2 linked regions of the Prolixibacter sp. NT017 genome follow. The protein of the gene in region 1 interacts with the protein of each later gene in a pairwise test. Links are inferred from orthologs where the notes say so. Each region holds a gene or a part of one and is shown on either strand. Other genes may lie near its edges.

Region 1 (4,513 bases):
CGTAGTGTTTGTAATACGGGCGCGTCGGGTCGTTCATCAGCATCACGTATTCCGACAGTTTGATATCACCCAAAACTTCATCGCGGAATTGCTGCGGTGTGTAGTTTTTGTATTCCGAGAGATTACCGTCTTTATCCTTGTATCTCCAACGGAACTGTTCCGGCGGATTTCCCAGGTTCAGGGCCAGCATCCGGTAAACGCCTTCCAGCATTTCTACCCGGCGGTTCTCTATATCAGTCTTCGATTTTTTGTCGGCTACCATCTGGCGGAGTTCCAATCCATCCTGACGCAACTTGGTCACGATAAACTTCACCATCTTCCGGGTGTTCTCACTCGAATGAGTTTCGGGCATGGCACTCTTGGGAACCATCCCGTACTTGTTCACCAGGTTGACAAACGAGTTCCAAACGCCACCGTCGTCTACCGGCGATTTGAAATACCAGTTCACCTTCCGGCTCGTAAACGGAAGGTCAGCACTGGCAACCACGTTGTTCAGAAAGAGATTAGCCTTCTCGAAAATATCGTAGAAATAGAGGTAATTCTCCGAGAACTCAAACTCATCGACGTTGAAATGCCGCATGGCCACCGGTCGGAAGATATTCAGCGAGGTAAACATCCAGCAACGGCCCGAGCCTTTTTGGTCGGTGATGCCGGAAATATCATCTACTTTGTATTTGAAATGCTGGTCAACTTTGTCCACATTGTCGCGGTTCAGCGCCAGCTTGTTGATATCGTTGTTCGAAAGCGCATTTTCCATCGCTTTGGTGTACGAATCTTCCTTGTACGATTGTCTGATTTTCTGTAGTTGGTCTGCTGTCAGTGCCCCCGATTGAGCCCAGGCCGCTGTGGCACTCCACACTCCCAGCAACAACAGCAATGTCAGTTTTTTCATCATATTCACTTATCGTTTTGTTTAAAGTTGAACGGTAAATATAATTATATGAAGAAACCTGTCGGGAAACTTTCGTCAGTTTTTAACTTAATGTGGCGCATTCAACCCCCAAATGCCCGGATTTTGAGTTACTCCCGTTTTGCCGAAGTACTATTCTCATTGAATTGAAGTATCCCGGTTTCCCGGAAGGCATTCGTCACACTGAAAGAGGTGCCTCAGTTTCCGGAGGGTGTTCACCTCACTGAGATGAAGTGCCTGAGTTGCGATAGGAGACTCGTCACCCTGAAAAGAAGCTCCTCAGTTGTGGCAGGACACTCATCACACTGAAATGAAGTGCCTCAGTTTCGGGAAGGCGTCCATCGCACTGAAACGAAACGTCTCAGTTTCGGGAGGACGCTTTTCACACCGAAAAGAGGTGCCTCAGTTCCCGGAGGGTATTCATCACGCTGAAGTGAAGTGCCTCAGTTTCGGGAGGTACTAAATCAGATTTGAATTTTTTCCCTCAGTTTCGGGGAGATGTTCGTGCACGCTGCAATGAAGCGCCCCAGTTTCGGGAGGACGCTTTTCACACCGAAAGGAGGTGCCTCAGTTCCCGGAGGGTATTCATCACGCTGAAGTGAAGCGCCTCAGTTTCGGGAGGAGCTGCATTTAATTGCCGATGTGCTTCCCCGGTTTGAGGAAGTACGAAATCACATTCTGATTTAGTCCCTCCGTTTCCGGAAGTATTAAATCCGATCCGAATGAAGCGTCTCAGTTTCCGGGAGAATACCCGTTACAATGCGTGGAGGCGCTCCTTTGCACCTAACGGGAAAGAGACAAGGTTCAGGCAAGCATAAAAAAACCCTCCGGTATGGCAGTAACCGGAGGGTTCGTATCCCGATAGAATTAAATCTCTGTTTAAATGTGGATCACCTCGTCGAAAGCGGCAGCAGCAGCTTCCATCACTGCTTCGCTCATGGTTGGGTGCGGGTGAACCGATTTGATGAGCTCGTGACCGGTAATTTCCAGCTTGCGGGCTACTACCAGCTCGGCAATCATTTCGGTTACATTGGCACCAATCAGGTGGGCGCCGAGCAATTCGCCGTATTTGGCATCGAAAATCAGTTTCACAAAACCGTCGGCAGCACCGGCCGATTTTGCTTTACCGGATGCCGTGAACGGGAATTTACCGACTTTCAGTTCGTAACCAGCTTCCTTCGCAGCTTTCTCGGTCATACCGACTGAAGCAATCTCAGGGGTGGTGTACGTGTTGGCCGGAATATTTCCATAATCGAGCGGCTGCGGATTTTCACCGGCAATCTTCTCAACACAGATAATACCTTCGGCGGAAGCCACGTGTGCCAGTGCCGGTCCGTGAACGATATCACCGATGGCATAAACACCTTCCACGTTGGTGCGGTAATAATCGTCTACCTTGATTTTACCTTTCTCGGTAGCAATCTTCATCTCTTCCAGGCCAATGCCCTCGAGGTTCGGCTCGATACCAACCGCTGAAAGTACGATGTCGGCTTCAATCTGCTCTTCGCCTTTCTTGGTTTTCACGGTTACCTTGCATTTCTTGCCTGAAGTGTCAACCTTTTCGACCGAAGAATTCACCATTACTTTCATACCCATTTTCTTGAACGAGCGTCCAAGCTGAGCAGCTACATCGGCGTCTTCGTTCGGAACCAGGGTCGGCATGAATTCGACCAACGTTACTTTGGTTCCGATAGCTGAATAGAAATAGGCAAACTCGCTTCCGATGGCTCCGGACCCGACAACCACCATGCTTTCGGGTTGTTTATCGAGTGAAAGAGCCTCGCGGTAACCGATAATTTTTTTACCATCCTGCGGCAGGTTGGGCAGCTGCTTCGAGTGAGCACCTGTGGCCAACAGAATGTGCTTGGCTGTATACTTTTCTTTTTTCCCTTTGCTGTCGGTTACTTCAACGGTGTTTTTGGCAACGAGCTTTCCAAAACCTTCAATCTTTTCAACTTTATTCTTCTTGAAAAGAAACTGAACGCCGTTGCTCATGCCACCGGCTACGTCACGACTTCGTTTTACCATGCTGGTAAAATCGGCCTTGATATCGCCGTCGATGGCTACACCGTAATCGGCTGCGTGTTTGGTATATTCGAAAACCTGCGCGCTTTTCAGCAACGATTTGGTCGGAATACATCCCCAGTTCAGGCAGATTCCACCCACGTTTTCTTTCTCAACTACAGCTACTTTTAAACCGAGCTGCGAGGCCCTGATAGCGGCAACATATCCGCCCGGACCACTTCCTATAACTAAAAGATCGTAGTTCATTTTTTTATCAATCGTTTTCCGGAAAAAAATTTTTCACTTCTTCCAACAAAGAAAAGTTCGTTATGTTCGGGGAAGCCGTAAGCAAAAAAAGCCGCCCCTTGCGGAACGGCTTTTTGGTAGTACAAATATTTTATTCGCCAAATACTTCTTTCAGCTTTTGCTCCAACGCCGGACCACGAAGGTTTTTAGCGATGATCTTTCCATCTTTATCCAACAACAGTGAGTGCGGAATACTGGTCACGCCATATTCGCGGGCCACTTTATTGTTCCAGTATTGCAGGTCGGAAACCTGGTGCCAGGTCAGGTGATCATCCTTAATGGCTTTCACCCACGCGTCATGATCACGATCGAGTGATACTCCCAGAACCGTGAAGCCTTTATCCTTGTACTCGTTGTACACTTTTACCACGTTCGGATTTTCCTGACGACAGGGAGCACACCACGATGCCCAGAAATCGAGCAGTACATATTTTCCGCGAAGTGAAGACAATGTAAATGGATTTCCGTCCGGATCGTTCATGGTAAAATCGGGAGCCACGGCACCAATTCCGGTTACACGACGCTGATCGGCCATCTTCTGCAGCTCTTTTACATAAATCGATTCCTTGATAGAAGGATCGAAGGATGCAATTAATGTATCCAGATCATTGTATGTTGCAGTCTGTCCAAACTGCCACAAAGCAACGAAAGGAGCAACTGTGCTGTTTTTGTGCTCACGAATAAAATTCTTGGCAAAAACTTTCTGGTTGTCAACCATTGCCTCGATGTCAATCTGGGCTTTCTTCATGCCGTCTTCATCTCCACTCATGCGGGCTTTGGCATATCGTTGCTGAATATCTTTAGCCTCGCTGGAAAGACGCTTCATTTCATCAGTAAACTGCGTGAAAATTTCGTTAGACTCGGAACCGGTAACCACCGTTTTGTCCAAACTATCGGCGTAAGCTTTCACATTAATCTTTCCGTTTTCAGCAAAGAACTGGGAAACCAGTTTCTTCTGACCTAAACGAATAACGCGCAATTCAGGTAAATCCGTCTTGCCTTTCAGCACAAAATTGCCGTCCTCAAGCTTGGCTGTGTCTTCCACATTCCACTTGGTTCCGTCGTATTTTAACAAAGCCACTTCACCAGTATTCTGGCCCTGGATATTTCCTTTAATAATAAATCCATCAGGTGATGAACAAGCTGCAAAAGCCGACAAGGCAAGCAGCAAAAACAGGAATTTTTTCATTCGATTTAGTTTTTTCATAGTTGCTTATACTATCCTTCTATCAGATATTTTCTTACTCTAACAAAACAATAATTGAACATATTTCAATGTGATAAACAAAGTTA
Region 2 (4,424 bases), 2.3 Mb from region 1 along the record:
CCGAGGTAATTCCTTCAGGGTACTATTACGTAATGGCTTATACTCGCTGGATGCGTAATTTTCCTGCTTCCGGATTTGCCTGGAAGATGGTGAAAATTCTGAATCCCTATTCAGAAGAAGTGGTTTCGGGAAACGATTCCCTGAAGAGCGATGCCGGTGGAAATTGGGAGGTGGAAAGAGATTCGACCGCCCATCAAACATTTAAAAGGAGGCAAGATGTTTCGCTTGCTTTGTCGCTCCCTGATGCAAATGATCCAACTTGTACAACAACCGTTTCCGTCGTTCGGAAGGGGAGTCACGTGCCCTATCATCAACAGATGGCCGTTCGCGATCCGGATTACGATAAAGTAGCCGGGGATACGATTGTCTTCATTCCGGAAACACGAGGAGTGAGTGTAAACGGCAGGGTTGTAAATCGAAATACTGGAAAACCTGTGGCTTACGCCCGGATTAACCTCTCAGTTTTAGGTGGCGAAGGCAAATTTCATGGAACCTACAGTCGTTCAGACGGGACTTTCCACTTCGCTATTTTGGATGAGTATGGTAACCGGGAATTATTTATGTCGGTCGAAAAAGACAGTGTTCCCTGCAAGTTATTGGTTGATAATGATTTTATTCAGCGGAGGTTGGCGGTTCCTAATATGAAATTTCGGTTGACTCCGGCTGAGAGGAAGATGGCGGAGCGGATGATGATCAGTCAGCAGTTGGCCAATAATTTTAGGTTAAGAACCAAGCCTGATTCAATGAAAGCTAAGAAGAATGAAGAATATTTCTTTGGAAAGCCGGTTTTTCATACTGATCTGGATAAATACATCAAGCTGCCAACGCTTGAAGAGGTTTTCTACGAGTTGGTTCCCAGCGTTGTAGTGGTTCGTCATCACGGAGTGCCCCGGTTCTTCGTTGCGGGCGACCATTCCGATTTGCGCCTCTATCCGCCACTGGTACTGCTCGATAGAGTGCCCTTGTCGGATATGAATAATATTCTCTCCATTCCTCCGGAGCGAATCAAATCCATTGATGTGGTTAATGCTACCTACCAGCGTGGTAATTTGATTTACGGAGGGATTATCAGTATGAAATCGCGACAAGACGATTTGGCGGGGATTGATTTGCCGGAAAGTTCTTTCTTCCTTGAGTTTCAAACGCTCGATCAAGCTGACAGTTCACATGTGCTAACTGATGTGAAAGGAGCTGGCTCACCTAATATTCCAATGATGGGAAATACGTTGTATTGGAACTCTGATTTGACGGCGGATGAAGACAATAAGGTTCACGTTTCGTTCGATACAGGTGATGAAACAGGCGATTTTGAAGTTTGGCTGACTTCGGTAACGATAGAAGGAAAAGTGTCCGAAAGGTGTGTGCCAATTACGATTACCCGATAGAAAAAGGATTCAGCAAATAAAAAAGCGGAGCCATTTTGTGGTTCCGCTTTTTGCATCATATAGTGGTTGCAATATTTACAAGTCCAGCAGTAATTCTTCGGGCGAGCTTCCGCCGAAGAGCAATTTCTCCGGATTCTCGATGAATTCCTTCAGGTGAACAAGGAAGCCCACGGAGTCTTTTCCATCGATAACACGGTGGTCATACGAAAGGGCGGTGTACATCATTGAACGGATTTCCACCTTGCCGTTTACAGCAATAGGCCGCTCTTTAATGGCATGCATTCCCAGTATTCCGCTTTGCGGCGGATTGATAATGGGCGTAGACATGAGCGAACCAAATACACCACCATTGGTAATGGTAAACGTTCCACCGGTCATTTCTTCGATGGTCAGTTTCCGGTTACGGGCTTTGGCAGCCAGCTCTTTTATCTCCAGCTCAATTTCCGGAATCGACTTGGTTTCCACATTGCGGACAATCGGAACCATTAACCCTTTGGGCGTCATCACAGCAATACCTACGTCGTGGTAACGGGGCGTGACAATTTCGTCTCCTTCAATCATGGAATTAACACCCGGATGCTGCTTCAGCGCTTCGCTGACCGCTTTGGTGAAGAAGGACATGAATCCCAGCTTGAAGCCGTGCTTTTCAACAAATCTTTCCTGGTAAGTCTTGCGCAACTGCATCACGTTAGTCATGTCCAGCTCGTTGAACGTGGTCAACATGGCCGTTTCGTTTTTAACGGAAACGAGACGCTGACTGAGCTTTTTACGCAGTGAGCTCATTGTTTGCCGGTCCTCTTCGCGACTCGCTTCGGGCTTTTGCATTGCCGGATGGTTTTTTAAGGCATCGGCGGCGGTTTCCACATCCTTACGGGAAAGACGACGCAAACCTTCGAGTACTTCTTCGACGGATAAACCTTCGGCTTCCATAACGGCTTTGGCTGCTGGAGTCGTTTTCACATGAGATACATCGTCTCCGGAAGACTTCGGCGTTTCAGACTTTTTCTCAGTTTTGGGTGGTTCCGGTTTCTTCGTTTCTGCTTCGGGTTTCTTTTCCTTTACAGGAGCTTCTTTCTTCTCCTCAGCCTTAGGTTCTTCTTTTGGCTTAGCCGGAGCTTCTCCCGCTTTGTCCGTATCGATGGTACAAGCAACGGCGCCGACTTCGATGGAATCGCCCTCCTCTGCTTTAATATTCACTGCTCCCGCTTCGCTTGCAATGAGAGATAGGGTGGCTTTATCTGATTCAATCTCTGCTATTTCCTGGTCCTTCTCAACTATATCACCGTCAGAAACAAGCCAACTTCCTATTTCCACTTCGGTGATGGATTCACCCGGACTCGGTACTTTTATTTCGATGATCATCTTTTTGGTACTTTTTTGATGAATTGTGATTGTTTTGGGGTTTTATTTAAAAACGGCTTCCAGGATTCGTTCGAGGCGTCGTTTATGTTGTTCCATCAATCCGCCGGCCGGACTGGCACTCTCGGGCCGGGAAATCACGTCAAGATTCAGGCCCGGATATTTGCGGGCAATGTATGGCCAGGCTCCCATGTTTTCAGGTTCATCCTGAACCCAAAGTTTGCCTTTGGCATTTTTATTTTCATAGATGATACTCCTGACGGCTTCGGCCGGAAACGGGTACAGTTGTTCGATGCGGATAATCGCCACATCATTTTTCTTCAGTTCTTCCCGTCGTTCCAGCAACTCGTAATAAATCTTTCCGGAAGTAAATACCAGCTTGGAAGCTTTTCCGGGTTTAACCGTATCATCCGGGATAAGCGGCTGGAATCTTCCGTTTGCCAAATCTTCGAAAGAAGATATGACTTTGGGATGACGTAACAGGCTTTTCGGCGTGAAAATTACCATTGGTATACGGAAATCCCACTTGACATGGCGTCGTAACATATGGAATAAACTGGCAGGAGTGGTTGGGACCATCACCTGCATGTTATTACCGGCAGCCTGCGCTAGCATACGCTCAATACGACCGCTGGAGTGTTCCGGGCCCTGACCTTCGTAACCGTGTGGTAACATGAGTACCAAACCATTCATCATTCCCCATTTTTCACCGGCAGAGCTGATGTATTGGTCGATGATTACTTGTGCTACGTTGCTGAAATCACCAAATTGCGCTTCCCAAATGGTTAATCCTTTTGGACAGGCGAGAGCATAGCCATATTCGAATCCCATCGCTGCATATTCGTTTAGCGGGGAATTGTAAATATGGAATGGAGCCTGATTTTCACCAATGTGTTTGAGTGGGAAGTATTTTTCGTCGGTTGCTTCCATCACCAGAGCTGCGTGCCGATGGGCAAATGTACCGCGTTCGCTGTCTTGTCCGCCCATGCGAACGGGATGACCTTCCAACAACAATGCTGCGTAGGCGAGCAATTCACCCATGGCCCAGTCGAGCCGGTTTTCGGATGCTGCTTTCTTCCGGTCGTTGAGAAGTTTGATAATTTTTCTGAAAAAGCTCTTGTCGTCCGGAAGGGTATTCATCTTTTCGGCAACCGCCTTCAGTTGGTCAATATCGTAACCGGTGTCGGTATCGTGATCCGATTCGGACGGTTCCGGTAAACGGTAATTCTTGTATTCATCGAGCAGGAATCGCTCGATACGAAGTTTTTGTATGTGCTGACTCTCTTCGTACTTTACCTCCAGCGCCTGGTTGAAATCATCAATTTCCTTCTTGATCTCTTCTTTGGTCATGATACCTTTCTGTATCAGTTTTTCAGCGTAGAGATCACGTGGATTGGGATGACTGGCAATGGCTTTGTACAGTGTAGGCTGTGTAAAACGTGGTTCGTCACCTTCGTTGTGTCCGTACTTCCGGTAGGAAAGTATATCGATGAAAATATCGGATTCAAATTGCTGCCGGAACTCCATGGCGAGCTTAATGGTAAAGATGAGGGCTTCCACATCATCGCCGTTAACATGGAATACCGGAGAACGGGTAACCTTGGCTACGTCGGTGCTGTATGTGCTTGAACGGGCATCGAGGTAGTTGGTAGTAAAACCAACCTGGTTGTTGAGTACCAT

The links.
Region 2: the proteins of lpdA (region 1) and odhB interact in binary tests that used the Escherichia coli proteins (3 or more experiments, as listed by UniProt). The link is inferred for Prolixibacter sp. NT017 from one-to-one orthologs.

Annotation. Positions count from the first base shown.
Region 1 is NZ_BLAV01000001.1:3,740,295-3,744,807, forward strand. What follows is about bases 986-3,976. They hold lpdA (dihydrolipoyl dehydrogenase), read right to left. Parts: upstream 3,182-3,976; coding sequence 1,790-3,181; downstream 986-1,789. Other genes in these bases: GJU87_RS15625 (TlpA disulfide reductase family protein), read right to left, coding at 3,312-3,976. In the rest of the region: GJU87_RS15615 (aminopeptidase C), read right to left, coding at 1-895; more of GJU87_RS15625, read right to left, coding at 3,977-4,409. UniProt on the Escherichia coli protein: Lipoamide dehydrogenase is a component of the glycine cleavage system as well as of the alpha-ketoacid dehydrogenase complexes.
Region 2 is NZ_BLAV01000001.1:1,465,906-1,470,329, forward strand. Bases 605-3,506 are described here. They hold odhB (2-oxoglutarate dehydrogenase complex dihydrolipoyllysine-residue succinyltransferase), read right to left. Parts: upstream 2,748-3,506; coding sequence 1,461-2,747; downstream 605-1,460. Other genes in these bases: GJU87_RS05995 (hypothetical protein), read left to right, coding at 605-1,385; GJU87_RS06005 (2-oxoglutarate dehydrogenase E1 component), read right to left, coding at 2,790-3,506. Also shown: more of GJU87_RS05995, read left to right, coding at 1-604; more of GJU87_RS06005, read right to left, coding at 3,507-4,424. UniProt on the Escherichia coli protein: E2 component of the 2-oxoglutarate dehydrogenase (OGDH) complex which catalyzes the second step in the conversion of 2-oxoglutarate to succinyl-CoA and CO(2).